DNA from 2 places in the Streptomyces sp. LARHCF249 genome. Region 2 is predicted to be linked to the other one. Evidence: riboswitches for the same ligand, from Rfam matches in the RefSeq annotation. Region 2 holds a riboswitch; the other holds the start of a gene.
The links. Region 2 has a riboswitch for S-adenosylmethionine ahead of ACIPUC_RS30165 (aminotransferase class V-fold PLP-dependent enzyme). Riboswitches for the same ligand answer to the same signal wherever they lie in the genome.

Region 1 (7,335 bases), on a different contig from region 2:
CGGTCTCCGACAGGGCACGCGCCGCGATGTCCTTCGGCGTCATCCGGCCCGGCTCCACGGCCTCCACGGTGTCCGCCGGGCGTGTCGACACCGGCGGCAGCGCCAGCTCGCGGCGCAGCCCCGCCGCCGCGTCCAGCACGGTGTCCAGCAGCAGCCGCAGCCGCATGTCCTCGATGCTGCGTCCCTCGCGGGTGGCCCGGCGCGAGGTCTCCAGCGCCGTCTCCACCTCCGCCAGCCGGGACTTGAGCCGCCGGGTCTCGCTCTCGGCGGCGGCCACCCGTGCGGCCGCCTCGCCGCGGATCCCGTCGATCTCCGTGTTGACCTTGCGCAGGGCCGCCTCGCCGCGCTTGACGTCGCTGAGCGCGCTGCGCAGCTTGCGCTGAAGCGATTCCGCTTCCTTGCGGGCCTCGTCCAGCTCGGCCCGCACCTGCTCGCCGCCCGAGCGCTGCAGGTTCCGCACCTGCGCCAGCTCCTCGCGCAGCCGGTCCAGCTCGCGCCGGGTCTCCTCGCCGACCCGCTCGGCGTCGGCGCGCTGCGCCTCCTCGCCCGCGGCGGCCACCAGCTTGACCCAGCCGACCGGCCTCAGGACGTACGCGGCGGCCGCCACGTCCAGCGGATCCGCGGCGGCGGGCGGTGCGCCGGACTCCAGCGCACCGGCCAGGTCCGCCTGCGCCTCGCGCAGCTTCTCGGCGACCCGGCTGCGGAACACGGGGTCGGTCTCGACCGCCGCGGCCATCGCGTTGCCCGCGAACTTGGCGCGCCGGGTCGGGGTGAAACGGGCGTACTGGCGCAGCTGCGCCGGGAGGTCAGCGACCGTCAGTCCGCCGAAGGCGTCCGAGACGAGCGCGACGACCCGGCGCCGCACGCCTTCCGGCAGCGGGCGGTCGAGCACCTCGGCGGCGTCGCCGGCCGCATCGGCCGGCTCAGCGCCGCTTGCTGGCTCCACAATCCGTCACCCCTACCGATCTACCTGTGGGCGGGGCTCCGTCAGGAGTCCGCGCCCGGCCTGTCCACGAGCTCGATCTGGTCCACCGCGTTGCACCAGCGGCAGCGGACCGACTCGATGGTCTCATTGACCACCTCGCGCTCCTCGACCTTGGGCTCCCCGGCGAGGTCCAGGTGGACGTACTCCACGACCTTCGACGAACGGGTGACGTCGAAGCGCGTGAGGTTGCCGCACAGGGTGCAGCGCCACCGGGTGGTGTCGGTCGGCAGGGGAACCGTCATCAGGCCGCTCTCTCCTTCGTAGCTGATTCAATTAAAGCCGTCTGCTGAGCCGTCCGCGCCGATTGGGCGGACGCCGGCTCGTAACCCTACGGCCTGCCACCGCCTCGGGTGGGGTGGGTTGCGTCATGCTCTGTCACATGATCGTAAGGTGGCAGGCCGTTCGCGAGGCCGCCCGGGGACCGGTGGTCACCCATGCGCTGATCGCGGGCTGCGCCCTGGTGTTCGTACTCGGCCCGGCCTCGGGGCTGAACCCGGCCTACGGGACCGGCGAGGGGCTGCTGACCGCCGGTACGGAGTACTTCCGGCGCTGGGGAGTGGTACCGGACGAGTTGTTCACGGGCCGCCCGCGGGCCTGGCTGACCCCGCTGACCGCGCTGTTCGTGCACGGGAGCTGGCTGCACCTGCTCGGCAACATGCTCTTCCTCCACGTGTTCGGCGCGATGGCGGAGGAGCGGATGGGCCGGCCGGCGTTCCTCGTGTTCTACGTCTGTACGGGGTACGCGGCGCTGGCGGTGTACGCGGCGGCCAACGCGGGGTCCGCACAGACGCTGGTCGGGGCGTCCGGGGCCATCTCGGCGGTGCTGGGCGCCTTCCTGTACCTGCTCCCGCGGGCCAGGGTGACGAGCCTGTTCCCGTTCCTTTTCTTCCTGCCGCTGCGGTTCCCGGCGTGGATCGTGCTGCTGTTCTGGTTCGCCCTCCAAGGGGTGGCGGCGCACCGTGCGGGCAGCGGTCCCGGGGTCGCCTATCTGGCCCATCTGGTGGGCTTCTCCGTCGGCTTCCTGTACGCGTGGGCGCGTTATCGGCCTGCGACTAGAGTGGGGCGACCAGCGACGGCCACCGAGGGAGACAGCCAGCCGTGATCACCGCGATCGTGCTCATCAAGACCAGCGTGGACCGCATCCCCGAGATCGCCGAGTCCATCGCCGCGCTGGACAGCGTCAGCGAGGTCTACTCCGTCACGGGGACGTACGACCTGATCGCGCTGGTCCGCGTGGCCCGCCACGAGAACCTGGCGGACATCATCCCGGGCCGCATCAGCAAGATCCCGGGCGTCGAGGCGACCGACACGCACGTGGCGTTCCGTACGTACTCGCAGCACGACCTCGAGGCGGCGTTCGCCATCGGCCTCGACGCGTAGGTCGCCCTCGGCTCCGCCCCGGTCCGCCTCGAACGCCGGCGGGGCCGGGTTCTCCGTCAGAGCCCGGGCAGCCGCTCGCCCGGCCGGGCCGGGCGCCCCATCCGGCGCCCGCCGCCCACTCCCGGACGCGGCCGCGGTCGCGCCACCAGTCCCGGACCGACTCCGGGGTCAGGTCGTCGTAGAGCACGAGCTCCGGAGCCCGCAGCCGTACCGTCCGGCAGCTGTCGGTCTCCGCCCCGTAGAAGGGGCCCGGCACGGTGCGCCAGTTGCGCTCCTGCCACCGTCCCGTCCACGGGGCCCCGGAGGGGAGCCGTACCGGTTCCAGCGTGGCGGCGGTCGGTATCGGGTCCCAGTACGTCATGGTCCGCAGCCTGTCAGACGGCCGGGACGCAGCGGCCCTGCTCGGTGCGGTACTGCCACTTCGCGCCGTCCGCGACGAGTTCGCGCACCGCGCGGACGAAGCGCTCCACGTGCTCGTCCGGGGTGCCTGCGCCGAAGCTGACGCGGATGGCGTTCAGGGCGGGGGTTCCGCCGGACGAAGAGGCCGCCTCCGGGGCGCCGCATTCGCCCTGGGCCTGCGGCTCGCTGCCCAGCAGGGTGCGGACCAGCGGGTGGGCGCAGAACAGGCCGTCGCGCACGCCGATCCCGTACTCCGCGGACAGGGCGGCCGCGAAGTGGGAGCTGTTCCAGCCGTCCACGACGAACGAGATGACGCCGACGCGCGGGGCGCCGTCGCCGAACAGGGAGAGGACGCGGACCGCCGGGACGCCGGCCAGGCCCTCGCGGACCTTGGTGATGAGGTGCCGCTCGCGGGCCACCAGGTTCTCGAACCCGGCTTCCCGAAGGGCCCGGCAGGCGGAGGCGATCGCGTAGACGCCGATCACGTTCGGGGAGCCGGCCTCGTGGCGGGCGGCCGTGGCGTGCCACTCGACGTCCACCCCGCCGTCCGCGCGGCGGGCGACCGTGCGGGAGGCGCCGCCGCCGGCCAGGTACGGCTCGGCCTCCTGGAGCCAGTCCGCGCGGCCGGCGAGGACGCCCGAGCCGAAGGGGGCGTAGAGCTTGTGGCCGGAGAAGGCGACCCAGTCCACGTCGAGGTCCTGGACCGAGACGGGGTGGTGGGGGGCCAGCTGGGCGGCGTCCAGGACGATCCGCGCGCCGTGGGCGTGCGCGGCGGCGGCGAGCTCCTTCACCGGCCACAGTTCACCGGTGACGTTGGAGGCGCCGGTGACGCAGACCAGGGCCGGGCCGTAGGGCGCCCGGTCGGCGAGCGCCCGCTCCAGGGTGGCGACGGCCTCGTCCGAGGTGCGGGGGGCGTTGAGGTAGGTGACCTGCGCGTCCGTCCACGGCAGCAGCGCTGCGTGGTGCTCGGTCTCGAAGACGAAGACCTGGCAGCCGGCCGGGAGGGCGGCCGCGAGCAGGTTCAGGGAGTCGGTGGTGGACCGGGTGAAGACCACCTGGTCGGCGGGGCGGCAGTCGAGGAACTCGGCGACCGTGGCCCGGCTCTGCTCGAAGAGGTCGGTGGAGAGCTGCGAGAGGTAGCCGGCGCCGCGGTGGACGCTGCCGTAGTACGGGGCGTACGCGGCCACGTCGTCCCAGACCCGCTGGAGCGCGGGGGCGCTGGCCGCGTAGTCGAGGGCGGCGTAGGTGACCTCGCTGCCGGTGACGAGCGGGACGGTGACGTCCCGTCCGAGGACCGGCAGCGGCTCCGCGCAGGCGGGGTCGACGGCGGTGACGGGGGCGGCGGTGGCGGCGGCGTTCAGGGATGCGGACATGGCGGAATCTCCCGGCAGGCAGGGGTGAATGGCTTCGGTGTGCCCGTACGCGGCCACGGCGCGGCGCCGTGCGGCGGGGTACGGGAAGCCCTCGGAGCTGAACGCGGGTACGCGGAAACGACCCTGGTCCGAGGGTTGAAGAAGGGGCGGAGTCGCCCTATCGCATTCGCTTGCTCACGGAAAACGCTCCTCGAGAGACCAGGACCCCTGGTGTCGAGGGATCCGCGCTTGCCGTAGACCTCGCTGCCTACGACCTGGTCATCACCCGGGGCACCCCGCCACGGAAGGAGGGTTGCCGGACAGCAAGCCGGGGCCTAAACGCTGTCACTCGTGACCTGGTCAGCATCCTGCCACAAGATCCCGCACGCGCAAGGCCCCGGTCCACCATCCGGACCGGGGCCTTGACCGAAAAGCACGGCGTCAGGCGTTGCTGGCCGCCACCCAGCGTTCCAGGGCGGCCCGGGCCGCGCCCGAGTCGACCGACTCCGCCGCGCGGGCGATGCCCGCCGCGATCTGCTCCTCCAGGCTGCCCGAGCCCGGGTCCAGCGCCACCAGGGCCGCCGCCGAGTTCAGCAGGACCGCGTCGCGGACCGGGCCGGTCTCGCCGGCCAGCAGGCGGCGGGCGATGTCGGCGTTGTACGAGGCGTCCGCGCCCCGCAGCTCCGACACGTCGACCAGGGAGATGCCCACGTCACGGGGGTCGAAGGGCTGCTCGGCGACCTTGCCGTCGCGTACCCACCACACCCGCGAGGTGGCGGTGGTGGTGAGCTCGTCCAGGCCGTCGTCGCCGCGGAAGACGAGCGCCGAGGAGCCGCGCTCGGCGAGGACGCCGGCCACGATCGGGGCAACCCGGGGGTCCGCGACGCCCGTGGCCTGGGCACGGACCTTGGCCGGGTTGGTCAGCGGGCCGAGGAAGTTGAAGGTGGTGCGGATGCCCAGCTCCTTGCGGGCCGCGGCCACGTGCCGCAGCGCCGGGTGGAACTTCACCGCGAAGCAGAAGGTGATGCCGGCCTCCTCCACGACCTCCGCCACCCGCGCGGGGGTGAGGTCCAGGTTGACGCCGAGCTTCTCCAGCACGTCCGAGGAGCCGCTCGCGGAGGACGCGGCCCGGTTGCCGTGCTTGACCACCTTGGCGCCCGTACCGGCCACGACGATCGCCGACATCGTGGAGATGTTCACCGTTTTCGCCCCGTCGCCGCCGGTGCCGACGATGTCCACCGTGCGGCCCGGCACCTCGATGAGGTTGGCGTGTGCGTACATGGCCCGGACCAGGCCGTTGATCTCCGCGACCGTCTCCCCCTTGGCCCGCAGCGCGACCGCGAAGCCGGCGATCTGGGCGTCGGTGGCCTCGCCGCGCATGATCCGGTCCATGGCCCAGGCGGTGTCCTCCGCGTTCAGGTCCCGTCCGGTGAGCAGCGCCTCGAGTACGCCCGGCCAGCCACGGGCCGCCACGCTGTCGCCGCCTGCCGGGGTCGCAACGTTCATGGTCCGCTCCTGCTGTCGTCGCCCGCCGATGTGGGGCCCACGTCGAATGGGAAGGGCTTCAGCCTATCCAGCCCCGGAGACGGCAAAGAGCCCCGTCCAGACACTGGACGGGGCTCTCGCCGTGGCGACACGAGGACTGACCGAAATCAGTCCCTCAAACGGGATCAGTGGTGGCCGTGGCCGCTCTGGATCTCCTTGTACTCCTCCACCGTGGGCTTCGGGATCTGGTTGCCCTCGGCGTAGAAGCCCTTGCTGAGCTTCGCGCGCAGCTTCTGGCTGAGCTTCACCTTGCGCTCGACACCGTTCTCGTCGACCGTCGGGCCGATCTCGATCGGCTCGTAGGTGACGTACGAGGTGAGCGTGTGCAGCTTGTCCTGCGAGAGCGGCTCGTGGACCTCGACGAACTCACCGTGCGGCAGGCGCTTGATGATGCCGGTCTCGCGACCGTGCAGCACCTTGTCCCGGTCCCGGCGCTGGAGGCCGAGGCAGATCCGCTTGGTGGCGATGAAGGCGAGCACCGGGACGACGAAGAAGCCGATCCGGACGAACCAGGTGAGCGCGTTCAGCGACAGGTGGAAGTACTGCGCGAACATGTCGTTGCCGCCGCCGATGAGGAGCACGATGTACTCCGCGATCCAGGCGACACCGAAGGCCGTACGGGTCGGGACGTTGCGCGGGCGGTCCAGCAGGTGGTGCTCGCGCTTGTCACCGGTGACCCAGGACTCGATGAACGGCCAGACGGCGATCGCGCCCAGCACCAGCGGGAAGAGCAGCAGCGGGATGAACACGCCCAGGACGAGCGTGTGGCCCCACAGGTTGATCTCCCAGCCGGGCATGGCCCGGATCAGGCCTTCCGGCATACCCATGTACCAGTCGGGCTGCGCACCGGTGGACACGTGGTCCGGGCGGTACGGGCCGAGCGCCCAGATCGGGTTGATCGAGGCGAGCGCCGCGATGGCCGCGATGACACCGAAGACCAGGAAGAAGAAGCCTCCGGCCTTGGCCATGTAGACCGGCAGCAGCGGCATGCCGACGACGTTGTTGTTCGTCTTGCCGGGGCCGGGGAACTGGGTGTGCTTGTGGTAGAAGACCAGGATCAGGTGGGCCACCAGCAGGCCCATCATGATGCCGGGCAGCAGCAGGATGTGCACCGAGTAGAACCGCGCGACGAAGTCGCCGCCCGGGAACTCCCCGCCGAACAGGAACATCGACAGGTACGTGCCGACGACCGGGACGGACAGGATGGCGCCCTGCATGAAGCGGACACCGGTACCCGAGAGCAGGTCGTCCGGCAGCGAGTAACCGGTGAAACCGGTGAACATGCCGAGGACCAGCAGCAGGAAGCCGAAGATCCAGTTGATCTCGCGCGGCTTGCGGAACGCGCCGGTGAAGAAGACGCGCATCATGTGCACGACCATCGCCGCGACGAAGATCAGCGCGGCCCAGTGGTGGATCTGACGGATGAGCAGGCCGCCGCGGACGTCGAAGCTGATGTCCAGGGTCGAGGCGAAGGCCTCGGACATCATGACGCCCTGCATGGGCACGTACGAGCCGTGGTAGACGACCTCGTTCATGCTCGGGTGGAAGAACAGCGTCAGGTACACACCCGTGAGGATGATGATGATGAAGCTGTAGAGGCAGATCTCACCCAGCATGAAGGACCAGTGGTCCGGGAAGATCTTGCGCATGTTGGCCTTGGCCAGGCCGTAGATG
Region 2 (7,335 bases):
TGGGCCGCGGCGAGCTTCTCCTGCGAGACCTTCTTCTTCTCGCCGAGCTCCTTGCGGGTGGCGTCGAGGTCGGCGAGCTTGCCGGCGGCCTCCTGGCGCTGCTGCGCGAGGGTGCGCTGCTTGGCCTGGATCTTCTGGACCGCCTCGACCTGCTTGCCGCTCAGGTGCTCCAGGGAGGAGGCCTTGTCGAGGTAGCTGTCGGGGTCCTCGGAGAGGAGCAGGGCGAGCGACTGGTCTATGCCGCCGCTGCGGTACTGCGCGCTCGCCATCGAACCGAGCGTGCCGCGCAGCTCGTTGAGGTCGCCCTGGCCGCGCGCGACCTGGTCCTGGAGCTGCCCGATCTCCTTCTCGAGCTTCTCCTGGCGTTCCTTGGCCCCGTTGAACTTCTCGGTGGCCTGCTCCGCCTCTTCGTAGAGCGCGTCGACCTGGGACTTGACCTCGTCCTTGCTCGGCTTCGCCGGGGCGGCGGTGGCGCCCTGGGTGGAGAGCGCGACGGCCGCGGCCGCGGTGGCGGTCAGTACGGTCACACGAGCGCGGGTCGGCTGCTTGGGTCGACGGTGGGACGCCACGAAGGCGAGCTCCTTCTTCCTAGAGCCGCCGAAGAACGCAACTCGGCAGCACCTTCGCTGCCACCCCGAATGAGTGATCTACCGCACGAAGGTTTGAGCAGACCCTAGTGACCCGACTGTGATCAGTTCAAATCCTGCCGGGAAAAAAGTCGGTCCCCGACCAGCTTCTTTACCTACAGCGCACGCTCTGTGCAGGTCACTTGACGGTACGTTCCCTGAGAGCCCTGCCAATTCGGGCATGCGGGGCGGGAGTTACGAAACGCGCGAAAGCCGCTTCAGTAGCAAAGCGGACGCGACCGGCCGCGCACCCGCCTTGGCCACCCCGTCCGCGACCTCCCGGTCGGTGGAGACCACGACCACCGGCCGGCCGGGCGGCTCCGCGCGCACCAGCTGGCGGATCAGCTCGTCCGCCGTCACCCCTGCCTTGGAGAACAGCACCCGGACCCCGCGCGGCGGCGCGAGCAGCACCGGGGCGGCCAGTTCCGCCCCGTCGAAGACGCAGGTCATCTCCGCGCCCGTCTGCGCGGCCAGCATCGACAGCCCGCCCAGCAGCCGCAGCCGCTGCTTCTCCAGCGGCATCGTCGGATAGCCCGTCTTGGTCACGTTGTAGCCGTCGACCACCAGGTGGGCCTGCGGCAGCGCCAACAGCTGGTCCAGCAGCGCCGGGTCGGTCTCCGACAGGGCACGCGCCGCGATGTCCTTCGGCGTCATCCGGCCCGGCTCCACGGCCTCCACGGTGTCCGCCGGGCGTGTCGACACCGGCGGCAGCGCCAGCTCGCGGCGCAGCCCCGCCGCCGCGTCCAGCACGGTGTCCAGCAGCAGCCGCAGCCGCATGTCCTCGATGCTGCGTCCCTCGCGGGTGGCCCGGCGCGAGGTCTCCAGCGCCGTCTCCACCTCCGCCAGCCGGGACTTGAGCCGCCGGGTCTCGCTCTCGGCGGCGGCCACCCGTGCGGCCGCCTCGCCGCGGATCCCGTCGATCTCCGTGTTGACCTTGCGCAGGGCCGCCTCGCCGCGCTTGACGTCGCTGAGCGCGCTGCGCAGCTTGCGCTGAAGCGATTCCGCTTCCTTGCGGGCCTCGTCCAGCTCGGCCCGCACCTGCTCGCCGCCCGAGCGCTGCAGGTTCCGCACCTGCGCCAGCTCCTCGCGCAGCCGGTCCAGCTCGCGCCGGGTCTCCTCGCCGACCCGCTCGGCGTCGGCGCGCTGCGCCTCCTCGCCCGCGGCGGCCACCAGCTTGACCCAGCCGACCGGCCTCAGGACGTACGCGGCGGCCGCCACGTCCAGCGGATCCGCGGCGGCGGGCGGTGCGCCGGACTCCAGCGCACCGGCCAGGTCCGCCTGCGCCTCGCGCAGCTTCTCGGCGACCCGGCTGCGGAACACGGGGTCGGTCTCGACCGCCGCGGCCATCGCGTTGCCCGCGAACTTGGCGCGCCGGGTCGGGGTGAAACGGGCGTACTGGCGCAGCTGCGCCGGGAGGTCAGCGACCGTCAGTCCGCCGAAGGCGTCCGAGACGAGCGCGACGACCCGGCGCCGCACGCCTTCCGGCAGCGGGCGGTCGAGCACCTCGGCGGCGTCGCCGGCCGCATCGGCCGGCTCAGCGCCGCTTGCTGGCTCCACAATCCGTCACCCCTACCGATCTACCTGTGGGCGGGGCTCCGTCAGGAGTCCGCGCCCGGCCTGTCCACGAGCTCGATCTGGTCCACCGCGTTGCACCAGCGGCAGCGGACCGACTCGATGGTCTCATTGACCACCTCGCGCTCCTCGACCTTGGGCTCCCCGGCGAGGTCCAGGTGGACGTACTCCACGACCTTCGACGAACGGGTGACGTCGAAGCGCGTGAGGTTGCCGCACAGGGTGCAGCGCCACCGGGTGGTGTCGGTCGGCAGGGGAACCGTCATCAGGCCGCTCTCTCCTTCGTAGCTGATTCAATTAAAGCCGTCTGCTGAGCCGTCCGCGCCGATTGGGCGGACGCCGGCTCGTAACCCTACGGCCTGCCACCGCCTCGGGTGGGGTGGGTTGCGTCATGCTCTGTCACATGATCGTAAGGTGGCAGGCCGTTCGCGAGGCCGCCCGGGGACCGGTGGTCACCCATGCGCTGATCGCGGGCTGCGCCCTGGTGTTCGTACTCGGCCCGGCCTCGGGGCTGAACCCGGCCTACGGGACCGGCGAGGGGCTGCTGACCGCCGGTACGGAGTACTTCCGGCGCTGGGGAGTGGTACCGGACGAGTTGTTCACGGGCCGCCCGCGGGCCTGGCTGACCCCGCTGACCGCGCTGTTCGTGCACGGGAGCTGGCTGCACCTGCTCGGCAACATGCTCTTCCTCCACGTGTTCGGCGCGATGGCGGAGGAGCGGATGGGCCGGCCGGCGTTCCTCGTGTTCTACGTCTGTACGGGGTACGCGGCGCTGGCGGTGTACGCGGCGGCCAACGCGGGGTCCGCACAGACGCTGGTCGGGGCGTCCGGGGCCATCTCGGCGGTGCTGGGCGCCTTCCTGTACCTGCTCCCGCGGGCCAGGGTGACGAGCCTGTTCCCGTTCCTTTTCTTCCTGCCGCTGCGGTTCCCGGCGTGGATCGTGCTGCTGTTCTGGTTCGCCCTCCAAGGGGTGGCGGCGCACCGTGCGGGCAGCGGTCCCGGGGTCGCCTATCTGGCCCATCTGGTGGGCTTCTCCGTCGGCTTCCTGTACGCGTGGGCGCGTTATCGGCCTGCGACTAGAGTGGGGCGACCAGCGACGGCCACCGAGGGAGACAGCCAGCCGTGATCACCGCGATCGTGCTCATCAAGACCAGCGTGGACCGCATCCCCGAGATCGCCGAGTCCATCGCCGCGCTGGACAGCGTCAGCGAGGTCTACTCCGTCACGGGGACGTACGACCTGATCGCGCTGGTCCGCGTGGCCCGCCACGAGAACCTGGCGGACATCATCCCGGGCCGCATCAGCAAGATCCCGGGCGTCGAGGCGACCGACACGCACGTGGCGTTCCGTACGTACTCGCAGCACGACCTCGAGGCGGCGTTCGCCATCGGCCTCGACGCGTAGGTCGCCCTCGGCTCCGCCCCGGTCCGCCTCGAACGCCGGCGGGGCCGGGTTCTCCGTCAGAGCCCGGGCAGCCGCTCGCCCGGCCGGGCCGGGCGCCCCATCCGGCGCCCGCCGCCCACTCCCGGACGCGGCCGCGGTCGCGCCACCAGTCCCGGACCGACTCCGGGGTCAGGTCGTCGTAGAGCACGAGCTCCGGAGCCCGCAGCCGTACCGTCCGGCAGCTGTCGGTCTCCGCCCCGTAGAAGGGGCCCGGCACGGTGCGCCAGTTGCGCTCCTGCCACCGTCCCGTCCACGGGGCCCCGGAGGGGAGCCGTACCGGTTCCAGCGTGGCGGCGGTCGGTATCGGGTCCCAGTACGTCATGGTCCGCAGCCTGTCAGACGGCCGGGACGCAGCGGCCCTGCTCGGTGCGGTACTGCCACTTCGCGCCGTCCGCGACGAGTTCGCGCACCGCGCGGACGAAGCGCTCCACGTGCTCGTCCGGGGTGCCTGCGCCGAAGCTGACGCGGATGGCGTTCAGGGCGGGGGTTCCGCCGGACGAAGAGGCCGCCTCCGGGGCGCCGCATTCGCCCTGGGCCTGCGGCTCGCTGCCCAGCAGGGTGCGGACCAGCGGGTGGGCGCAGAACAGGCCGTCGCGCACGCCGATCCCGTACTCCGCGGACAGGGCGGCCGCGAAGTGGGAGCTGTTCCAGCCGTCCACGACGAACGAGATGACGCCGACGCGCGGGGCGCCGTCGCCGAACAGGGAGAGGACGCGGACCGCCGGGACGCCGGCCAGGCCCTCGCGGACCTTGGTGATGAGGTGCCGCTCGCGGGCCACCAGGTTCTCGAACCCGGCTTCCCGAAGGGCCCGGCAGGCGGAGGCGATCGCGTAGACGCCGATCACGTTCGGGGAGCCGGCCTCGTGGCGGGCGGCCGTGGCGTGCCACTCGACGTCCACCCCGCCGTCCGCGCGGCGGGCGACCGTGCGGGAGGCGCCGCCGCCGGCCAGGTACGGCTCGGCCTCCTGGAGCCAGTCCGCGCGGCCGGCGAGGACGCCCGAGCCGAAGGGGGCGTAGAGCTTGTGGCCGGAGAAGGCGACCCAGTCCACGTCGAGGTCCTGGACCGAGACGGGGTGGTGGGGGGCCAGCTGGGCGGCGTCCAGGACGATCCGCGCGCCGTGGGCGTGCGCGGCGGCGGCGAGCTCCTTCACCGGCCACAGTTCACCGGTGACGTTGGAGGCGCCGGTGACGCAGACCAGGGCCGGGCCGTAGGGCGCCCGGTCGGCGAGCGCCCGCTCCAGGGTGGCGACGGCCTCGTCCGAGGTGCGGGGGGCGTTGAGGTAGGTGACCTGCGCGTCCGTCCACGGCAGCAGCGCTGCGTGGTGCTCGGTCTCGAAGACGAAGACCTGGCAGCCGGCCGGGAGGGCGGCCGCGAGCAGGTTCAGGGAGTCGGTGGTGGACCGGGTGAAGACCACCTGGTCGGCGGGGCGGCAGTCGAGGAACTCGGCGACCGTGGCCCGGCTCTGCTCGAAGAGGTCGGTGGAGAGCTGCGAGAGGTAGCCGGCGCCGCGGTGGACGCTGCCGTAGTACGGGGCGTACGCGGCCACGTCGTCCCAGACCCGCTGGAGCGCGGGGGCGCTGGCCGCGTAGTCGAGGGCGGCGTAGGTGACCTCGCTGCCGGTGACGAGCGGGACGGTGACGTCCCGTCCGAGGACCGGCAGCGGCTCCGCGCAGGCGGGGTCGACGGCGGTGACGGGGGCGGCGGTGGCGGCGGCGTTCAGGGATGCGGACATGGCGGAATCTCCCGGCAGGCAGGGGTGAATGGCTTCGGTGTGCCCGTACGCGGCCACGGCGCGGCGCCGTGCGGCGGGGTACGGGAAGCCCTCGGAGCTGAACGCGGGTACGCGGAAACGACCCTGGTCCGAGGGTTGAAGAAGGGGCGGAGTCGCCCTATCGCATTCGCTTGCTCACGGAAAACGCTCCTCGAGAGACCAGGACCCCTGGTGTCGAGGGATCCGCGCTTGCCGTAGACCTCGCTGCCTACGACCTGGTCATCACCCGGGGCACCCCGCCACGGAAGGAGGGTTGCCGGACAGCAAGCCGGGGCCTAAACGCTGTCACTCGTGACCTGGTCAGCATCCTGCCACAAGATCCCGCACGCGCAAGGCCCCGGTCCACCATCCGGACCGGGGCCTTGACCGAAAAGCACGGCGTCAGGCGTTGCTGGCCGCCACCCAGCGTTCCAGGGCGGCCCGGGCCGCGCCCGAGTCGACCGACTCCGCCGCGCGGGCGATGCCCGCCGCGATCTGCTCCTCCAGGCTGCCCGAGCCCGGGTCCAGCGCCACCAGGGCCGCCGCCGAGTTCAGCAGGACCGCGTCGCGGACCGGGCCGGTCTCGCCGGCCAGCAGGCGGCGGGCGATGTCGGCGTTGTACGAGGCGTCCGCGCCCCGCAGCTCCGACACGTCGACCAGGGAGATGCCCACGTCACGGGGGTCGAAGGGCTGCTCGGCGACCTTGCCGTCGCGTACCCACCACACCCGCGAGGTGGCGGTGGTGGTGAGCTCGTCCAGGCCGTCGTCGCCGCGGAAGACGAGCGCCGAGGAGCCGCGCTCGGCGAGGACGCCGGCCACGATCGGGGCAACCCGGGGGTCCGCGACGCCCGTGGCCTGGGCACGGACCTTGGCCGGGTTGGTCAGCGGGCCGAGGAAGTTGAAGGTGGTGCGGATGCCCAGCTCCTTGCGGGCCGCGGCCACGTGCCGCAGCGCCGGGTGGAACTTCACCGCGAAGCAGAAGGTGATGCCGGCCTCCTCCACGACCTCCGCCACCCGCGCGGGGGTGAGGTCCAGGTTGACGCCGAGCTTCTCCAGCACGTCCGAGGAGCCGCTCGCGGAGGACGCGGCCCGGTTGCCGTGCTTGACCACCTTGGCGCCCGTACCGGCCACGACGATCGCCGACATCGTGGAGATGTTCACCGTTTTCGCCCCGTCGCCGCCGGTGCCGACGATGTCCACCGTGCGGCCCGGCACCTCGATGAGGTTGGCGTGTGCGTACATGGCCCGGACCAGGCCGTTGATCTCCGCGACCGTCTCCCCCTTGGCCCGCAGCGCGACCGCGAAGCCGGCGATCTGGGCGTCGGTGGCCTCGCCGCGCATGATCCGGTCCATGGCCCAGGCGGTGTCCTCCGCGTTCAGGTCCCGTCCGGTGAGCAGCGCCTCGAGTACGCCCGGCCAGCCACGGGCCGCCACGCTGTCGCCGCCTGCCGGGGTCGCAACGTTCATGGTCCGCTCCTGCTGTCGTCGCCCGCCGATGTGGGGCCCACGTCGAATGGGAAGGGCTTCAGCCTATCCAGCCCCGGAGACGGCAAAGAGCCCCGTCCAGACACTGGACGGGGCTCTCGCCGTGGCGACACGAGGACTGACCGAAATCAGTCCCTCAAACGGGATCAGTGGTGGCCGTGGCCGCTCTGGATCTCCTTGTACTCCTCCACCGTGGGCTTCGGGATCTGGTTGCCCTCGGCGTAGAAGCCCTTGCTGAGCTTCGCGCGCAGCTTCTGGCTGAGCTTCACCTTGCGCTCGACACCGTTCTCGTCGACCGTCGGGCCGATCTCGATCGGCTCGTAGGTGACGTACGAGGTGAGCGTGTGCAGCTTGTCCTGCGAGAGCGGCTCGTGGACCTCGACGAACTCACCGTGCGGCAGGCGCTTGATGATGCCGGTCTCGCGACCGTGCAGCACCTTGTCCCGGTCCCGGCGCTG

Region 1: it holds a riboswitch for S-adenosylmethionine, as region 2 does, so the genes downstream of both, ACIPUC_RS08310 (aminotransferase class V-fold PLP-dependent enzyme) here and ACIPUC_RS30165 (aminotransferase class V-fold PLP-dependent enzyme) in region 2, are expected to answer to the same signal.

Annotation. Positions count from the first base shown of each region.
Region 1 covers NZ_JBIXJQ010000002.1:762,180-769,514, reverse strand. Annotated here, with positions in the region: gene ACIPUC_RS08330 (NYN domain-containing protein) at 1-949, opposite strand, end outside; gene ACIPUC_RS08325 (hypothetical protein) at 988-1,227, opposite strand; gene ACIPUC_RS08320 (rhomboid family intramembrane serine protease) at 1,365-2,087, shown strand; gene ACIPUC_RS08315 (Lrp/AsnC family transcriptional regulator) at 2,084-2,365, shown strand; gene ACIPUC_RS08310 (aminotransferase class V-fold PLP-dependent enzyme) at 2,740-4,137, opposite strand; SAM riboswitch class IV at 4,357-4,473, opposite strand; gene trpD (anthranilate phosphoribosyltransferase) at 4,558-5,622, opposite strand; gene qcrB (cytochrome bc1 complex cytochrome b subunit) at 5,787-7,335, opposite strand, start outside.
Region 2 covers NZ_JBIXJQ010000012.1:173,054-180,388, forward strand. Annotated here, with positions in the region: gene ACIPUC_RS30140 (NlpC/P60 family protein) at 1-569, opposite strand, end outside; gene ACIPUC_RS30145 (NYN domain-containing protein) at 822-2,186, opposite strand; gene ACIPUC_RS30150 (hypothetical protein) at 2,225-2,464, opposite strand; gene ACIPUC_RS30155 (rhomboid family intramembrane serine protease) at 2,602-3,324, shown strand; gene ACIPUC_RS30160 (Lrp/AsnC family transcriptional regulator) at 3,321-3,602, shown strand; gene ACIPUC_RS30165 (aminotransferase class V-fold PLP-dependent enzyme) at 3,977-5,374, opposite strand; SAM riboswitch class IV at 5,594-5,710, opposite strand; gene trpD (anthranilate phosphoribosyltransferase) at 5,795-6,859, opposite strand; gene qcrB (cytochrome bc1 complex cytochrome b subunit) at 7,024-7,335, opposite strand, start outside.